One region of the Agarivorans sediminis genome, then DNA from elsewhere that is predicted to be linked to it. Evidence: predicted binding sites of a transcription regulator. Region 1 holds the regulator's gene; each other region holds the start of a gene.
The links. The regulator sigma-54, encoded in region 1, starts transcription at its own class of promoters, with help from an activator protein. The targets are predictions, from matches to a motif close to GTTGGCACGNNNNTNGNNT.

Region 1 (2,276 bases):
CAATTTGATTGAGCTTTTCTACGTTGAGGATGACGTGAACATTGTTGATTTGTTCAAAACGTCGTTGCAGTTTGGCAAACTTAGTGTGGACATATTCTTTTAGTGATTCAGTAATTTCTACATGGTGTCCAGTAAGATTAATTTGCATATATCTTGTCCCCTTTTGTGGCCGTTATATAAGGCTTTTACGTTGGTTAGAAGGTGGAATCGCTAAAGACTCACGATATTTTGCTATCGTGCGCCTCGCCACCTTGATCCCCTGATCTGCCAAAATGTCAGCTATCTTGCTATCACTGAGTGGTTTGTTGGTATTTTCGGCAGCAACCAGTTTCTTAATGAGTGCGCGAATCGCGGTAGATGAGCATTCCCCACCTCCGTCTGTAGCCACGTGGCTAGAGAAAAAATACTTTAATTCGAAAATTCCGCGGGGAGTATGCATAAATTTTTGGGTTGTCACCCGAGAAATGGTCGATTCATGCATTTCTACTGCTTCAGCCACATCGTTCAACACCATTGGTTTCATTGCTTCAGCACCATATTCAAAAAATGCTTGTTGGTGGTGAACGATACAGTTGGATACTTTTAATAAGGTTTCGTTACGGCTCTCAATACTTTTTATGAACCATTTCGCTTCTTGTAGGTGGCTGCGAATGAATTGAGTATCGGTAGCATTTGACGTTTTGCTCAAAGACGCATAGTGAGAATTGACTCGTAGTTTAGGCATGGCATCCGGGTTTAATTCTACTACCCAGCGGCCCTGGCGTTTTATAACGGATACGTCGGGAATTACATACTGCGCTTGATTCGGTTCTACCGCATTGCCGGGGCGTGGCTCAAGGGTGTGGATTAAACGCATTACTTCGCGTAGCTGTTCTTCTTTGAGTTTGGTTTTGCGAGCTAATAAACGAAAATCCCGGTTGGCCAATACGTCGATATGATTTGATACGACCTCTCTGGCTTCTTTCAACCAAGGTGTTTCTTCAGCAAAACGACTTAATTGAATCATTAAACACTCTTGTAAGGAGCGAGCAGCAATGCCGACGGGGTCAAAATGTTGAATACGTTTTAGCACCGCTTCTACTTCGTCTAATTCTACATCTAGTGCGTTATTATCACTGGAGCGTAAGCCTTCAAGTAGTTGGTCACAGTCTTGAGTGAGGTAACCTGAGTTATCAACCGCATCAATAATCGCTAATGCGATGGCTTGATCTACTTCACTAAAGGGAGTTAAACGCATTTGCCACAATAGATGGTCTTGTAAGGAGTCGACGGTTTCGCCTTGAAACAACATGTCGTTGTCTTCGCCGCCACTAGCAGAGCCTGAACTCGCAGGGCCAGAACTGGCGCTATATATATCATCCCATGTTGAATCAACGGGTAGGTCTTCAGCAACCGTGTCTTGGGAAATGGCATCACCGGCTTCAATTTGGCTAGAGTCAACTTCAGGCTGGCTGTTTTCCGCCTCATCACTTCTTTCGTTGGCCGACTTTTCAACTGAGTCACTGTCGCTTGGCTGCGACTCATCCGCCTCAAGAAGTGGGTTACTTTCCAGTGCCTCTTGAATCTCTTGCTGTAAATCCAGCGTTGATAGCTGAAGTAAGCGTATGGCCTGTTGTAACTGAGGTGTCATGGTTAATTGCTGACCAAGACGCAACTGCAAAGATGCTTTCATTAATTACCGCTGTTCCTTCTTCTTATTATATTTTTCTAGATACACTTTAACTATAGCTTGAATTGCTCGCCGAGATAAACTCGTTTCACATGTTCATTTTCAAGTATCTCTTTGGGCTTCCCTGAGGCTATCAATTCGCCTTGGCTAACGATATAGGCATGCTCACAAACATCGAGGGTTTCTCTCACATTGTGATCGGTAATCAGTACTCCAAGGCCTCTATCGCGCAGGTGTTCGATAATTTTTTTAATATCAATCACTGAAATAGGATCTACTCCAGCGAAGGGTTCGTCAAGCAAAATAAACTTTGGTGCAGCTGCCAAGGCTCGTGCTATTTCTACTCGGCGACGTTCTCCACCCGACAAACTCATACCCAAATTTTTGCGAATATGGCCAATATGGAACTCTTCTAATAAGTCGTCAAGCGCTCCATTTTGTTGCTCTTTATCAAGGTCTTTACGTGTTTCGAGAACCGCGAGAATATTCTTTTCTACAGATAAACGACGAAAAATCGATGCTTCTTGTGGTAAGTAACCAATGCCTTTACGGGCTCGAGTATGCATCGCCGTGCTAGACAGGTCATCGTCATCAATTAGTATGCGGC
Region 2 (2,276 bases), 1.1 Mb from region 1:
CTTTCGTAGCCTTCAGGCACCGTCACTAACAATGATTGAACCCCAGCGACGACGGCTTGGTCAGTGATAAGCTGTTCGTCTAGATCAAATACACCGTTACCGTTCAGGTCAATCCAGGCGCTCAAGTAACCGCTGGCCGAGCTATCAACTTGAATCACAAAGTCTAAGCCTACTTGCACATCAGTCACAAAAGCTATGCCATCTTCATCATCAAATAGCCGCGAGCTGTCATCACTTTTGGGGTAAACATAAGCATCAGCTTCACCATCGACGTAGCTGCCTAAGCGAATACCACCTTCCACCAATTGATGCCTCGCTCCATTGCTGGCTAAAGACGTGCCAAAACTATCAGGCGCATCACCAAAATCAATCGTGGCATCGTCAACAGCAACAATCGGTGCAATGGCACAACGCGCGCCATCGTTATTGCTTGAAGCTGGCCCCTGAGCATACAGTTCAGCCGTGGGCTGGGCTTGAGCAATATCAATTTGAAATACTAGCCCATCGTTATTACGGCTTATATACAAGTTACCGTCTACATCGAAATATACGGCGCCAAAGGTGCCGGTTTGCCCCACATTGGCTAAGTTTTCACTGGCCCCTGTACTGGGATTCACTTTCCATAATATGCCTCGGTTATCTACGCTATATAACATCCCATTATCTGGATGGAACGCCATGTCGAAGATGCGTAGATTTAACGTACTACCATCAACCACCCTCTCCATTTGAAGATAATCAGGAGCACCTTCATCAAGCGGAACACGATATAAGCCACGCGAAGAGCCACTGCTATAGAGATAGTGGGCATTATTGTCTACTGCCACATCACCCACATAGAAGTTCACATTGCTATCAATGCCATTCCAGTTTAATGCTAAGGGCTCTACTTGGTAGTCGTTACCGATTCTTGCTAAGGTTCCATGCTGATAACTCCAGGCATATAAGTAGTCATCATGTAGGTTAAAACCAATAGCATTTAGCTTACCGCTGGTGCCCATATCGGTAGATAATGTTTGATAAAAACCAGTGGCGAGGTTTACACCAAATAACTGAGCGACATTTTGTTGAACTAAAAATGCTTGAGTGGGGCAACTTGAAAATGCAGCACCGTAACTACTCAACGGCGAGCAGATAACGGCAAAAGCCAGTGGTTTCCATAGTTTCATAATCAATCCTATCGTTTAGGGGACAGTGCCAATTACACCTACTCAGCAAAAGCCAGGCCAAAAATATAACCATATGATTTTTATGAATTATTAGATAGGTAAAGAATGAAATAAGCGCCCATTCGCAAGTTGCAAATAGGTGATGACACAGTGAGGTATTCTCGAAAAGAGCAAGGCTTAAAGTAAAAACCAGCCATACTCATCAGCCTAACGCTAACCATGTTAGACCTACAAAAAAGCCCTATTAAAGGGCGTTATTTACAGATGATTACTCGCCATAGGGCTTATGAGACTTCAGCCTCTTCCCAAGCTTGTTTTTTACGATAAATGGTTGAAGGGCTTACATCTAATAACTCAGCGGCTTTGGGGATATTGCCATCACAATGATCAATGGCATGCTCTATCGCCTCTTTTTCAGTGATCCATAAAGGTTGGATTTGATATTGGCTAGTCCCGGTGAGTTGCGCATTATTGCTTAGGTCCTCTAACTCTTCTGCATGGCGACCATCTTTGCCAATGGTACCTTCGGGTACAAGTACATTAAGAGGAGGGGGAAGCTGGCTGGCCAATACCTCTTTTCCATCATGTAATACGCAGATGTTACGAATAACATTCTGTAATTGGCGTACATTACCGGGCCAATCATAATTGCTCATCACGGTGGCGGTAAGACTAGAAAAACGACGAAACTGTTTCCCCTCTTCTTTGGCATAACGACGTAAGAACTTTTGAGCGATGCCTGGCACATCTAAACCGCGCTCGCGTAAAGGGGGAAGATGGATCGGCACAACGTATAAACGATAATAAAGATCTTCTCTAAAACGCCCTGCTTGCACTTCCTCCCATGGGTCGCGGTTTGTGGCGCATAAAAAGCGTACATCCACCTGCTCTTCTTGGCTTCCACCCACCTTTTGAAAACGCCCCGTTTGCACAAAACGTAACAGCTTGGTTTGCAAATCCATGTCCATTTCGCCGATTTCATCTAAGAACAAGGTACCGCCATGGGCCTGTGAAGCGGCCCCTGCGCGCTGTGCTGACGCTCCGGTAAAGGCGCCTTTAACATGACCAAAAATTTCGCTTTCCATTAGATCTTTAGGTATCGCACCG
Region 3 (2,276 bases), 460 kb from region 1:
TCAGAGGTTAATCAATTAACCTCGCAACAGTATCTAATGAACCGCAGGTAAAAAAAAGACAAAAAAATACGAAACACAGAGTATTTCGTATTTTTGTTTAAACAGGGAAGTTTAATTTTAAGCTTGGCGCTTCTTACTGCGTAAGGCTAAGCCAAACAGGCCTGCAGCAAACAGCAGCACGGTTCCTGGTTCGGGCACACTGGTAGCAGGCTGTACAGAGTTTCCACTTACTCCAGCTAACTTGAAGCCATCATTGTTACTAGACCAATTTAAGTCGCCAAATATTGGATTATAAGCGCCAATTAACCAGTACTTAGATGAAGCACTAGTAGTAATTGATTGGTAAGCATAAGCATCAGCATTGCTGACTTCAGCTTCAGTAGTCCAACCTAAACCGGCTAAATCTGCCCAAGTCTTCCTATGAAGTGCTGGTGCGTTGTCACCCGAATAAGCTAAAACAGAAACATCAGCATGGCTTGAACCTTGATTGTTACGATCTACGTAATCCTCTTGAGCCCACCCCAGAGTAAACCCAGCTAAATTGACCGCTTCGTCAAAAGTTAACAATACCATGTCAAAATCGTTGCCATAGCTGTCAATTGAATGACCAGGAGTGCTGTTGCCCTCATCTCTATTTTGAGACATCAAACCCCAACGATCATCGTAGGTAAGCTTAGTAGAAAGAATCTGCGAGTCGTTAGGTCGACGTGTATCAGACCAACCTTTAATGCTCAAGCCATCAAGGGTCATCGTGTTACCGTAACCGTTTGAATTGCCACCGCTCAATACACCATCATCAAAGTCCCAGACTTGCTCTGCTGAAAAAGCCGATAAAGATATGGCACAGCTGGCTACTAATAAAATTTGTTTAAACACAACGCCTCCAAATTTAGCATTCTGTAGATAAAAAGATTAACTTACCGCTAACAAAGCAAATATCAAGCCAACAAAAATAAACCTTTATATACAACAACTTAAAAACAAACAATTCAAAAAAAAACGTTGACTGTAAAGAATACTGACAAAAAACGTAGCTTTTAAAAACACCTAGCTGTTAAAAACCCGTAAATACGCTTAAAAGTGTTTCGCTTATACTAACATTACTGTTCAATAATCACACTACCAGTAACGTTCAACAGTAATTTGGCCTGGTTTACGACGTAAGTTTTTACTTAGCCCCTTTTGCTCCAGTATGGCTTGCGCATCGGTGATCATTGCTGGGTTGCCACACATGATCACCTGCGAGGTGGTAGGATCTAATGTTAGGCCAACTTGCTGCTCTAATAGGCCATTTTCTATGGCCTCTGGGATTCGGCTTCTTATTCCACCGGCATGATCTTCACGCGTGACCATAGGCTGATAAACAAACTGTTTCGAGTAGCGCTGCAGGTAATCATTCACCAATGTTTGGTAAGCCAAATCTTTGGCCTGTCTGACACCGTAAACCAAGATGATTTTGTCAAAACGTTGCCAAGGCTGAGGGGTTTCAAGCATAGAGAAATAAGGCCCAATGCCAGTGCCAGTACCAATAAGCCATAAGTGTTTGCCTGCTGGCACTTCATCTAACACCATAAACCCAGCAGCAGTCGTGGATACTTCAATCGTGTCGCCAACAGCTAAACAATGAAGATTAGGTGAAAGTAACCCCTCCTCTACTTTAATCGCCAGTATTTCAAGGTAGTCAGTATTGGGAGGATTTACCAAAGAGTAGGCTCGAGCAACTCGCTTACCGTCGCGCATTTCAGACAGCTTAATAAATTGGCCTGCGGTAAATGGAGAAATATCAGCTTGGATACGCAGGCTAAATAGCTCTTCGTTCCAATCTATACGTTGTATAACCTTGCCCTCTGTCCACATAAAAGCTCCTAATCACTAAGGTGTCAAATCATTCATGTACTGCGATGGTTTCACTTTGATGGTCAACAAAAATCAGTTTACTGGTGTCATATCCCGCCGCTTTAGCCTGTTGAAGCAAATCACTTAGCGTTTGATGCTCTATTTCAGGTGTTCGAGCTAACAACCATAAATACTCTCTACTCGGGCCGGCTACCAATGCATATTGATAGTCAAGCTCATCTAAAACGAACACCACATAAGCACCATAGAAAGGCCTAAAAAATGAAACTTTAAGATGTGCAATATCAGGTGTCTCAACAAAGTGGGCGATACCTTCAGCTTCAAACCACTGATTTTCTTGGGCCGAAAAGCCCTTATTCAATACCGTAACCTGGCTATCACCCCGCAGCGTATAACTGGCAGATACATGGCTTAAGCCA

Region 2: a site for sigma-54 is predicted at 1,213-1,231, ahead of M0C34_RS12095 (LruC domain-containing protein). Genes of this name have one in related genera too.
Region 3: a site for sigma-54 is predicted at 930-948, ahead of xdp1 (exosortase-dependent surface protein XDP1). Genes of this name have one in related genera too.

Annotation. Positions count from the first base shown of each region.
Region 1 covers NZ_CP096670.1:3,808,830-3,811,105, reverse strand. Annotated here, with positions in the region: gene hpf (ribosome hibernation promoting factor) at 1-148, opposite strand, end outside; gene M0C34_RS17350 (RNA polymerase factor sigma-54) at 173-1,672, opposite strand; gene lptB (LPS export ABC transporter ATP-binding protein) at 1,723-2,276, opposite strand, start outside.
Region 2 covers NZ_CP096670.1:2,675,134-2,677,409, forward strand. Annotated here, with positions in the region: gene M0C34_RS12095 (LruC domain-containing protein) at 1-1,169, opposite strand, end outside; gene M0C34_RS12100 (sigma-54-dependent transcriptional regulator) at 1,454-2,276, opposite strand, start outside.
Region 3 covers NZ_CP096670.1:3,353,795-3,356,070, forward strand. Annotated here, with positions in the region: gene xdp1 (exosortase-dependent surface protein XDP1) at 118-876, opposite strand; gene M0C34_RS15225 (ferredoxin--NADP reductase) at 1,120-1,857, opposite strand; gene M0C34_RS15230 (lipocalin family protein) at 1,886-2,276, opposite strand, start outside.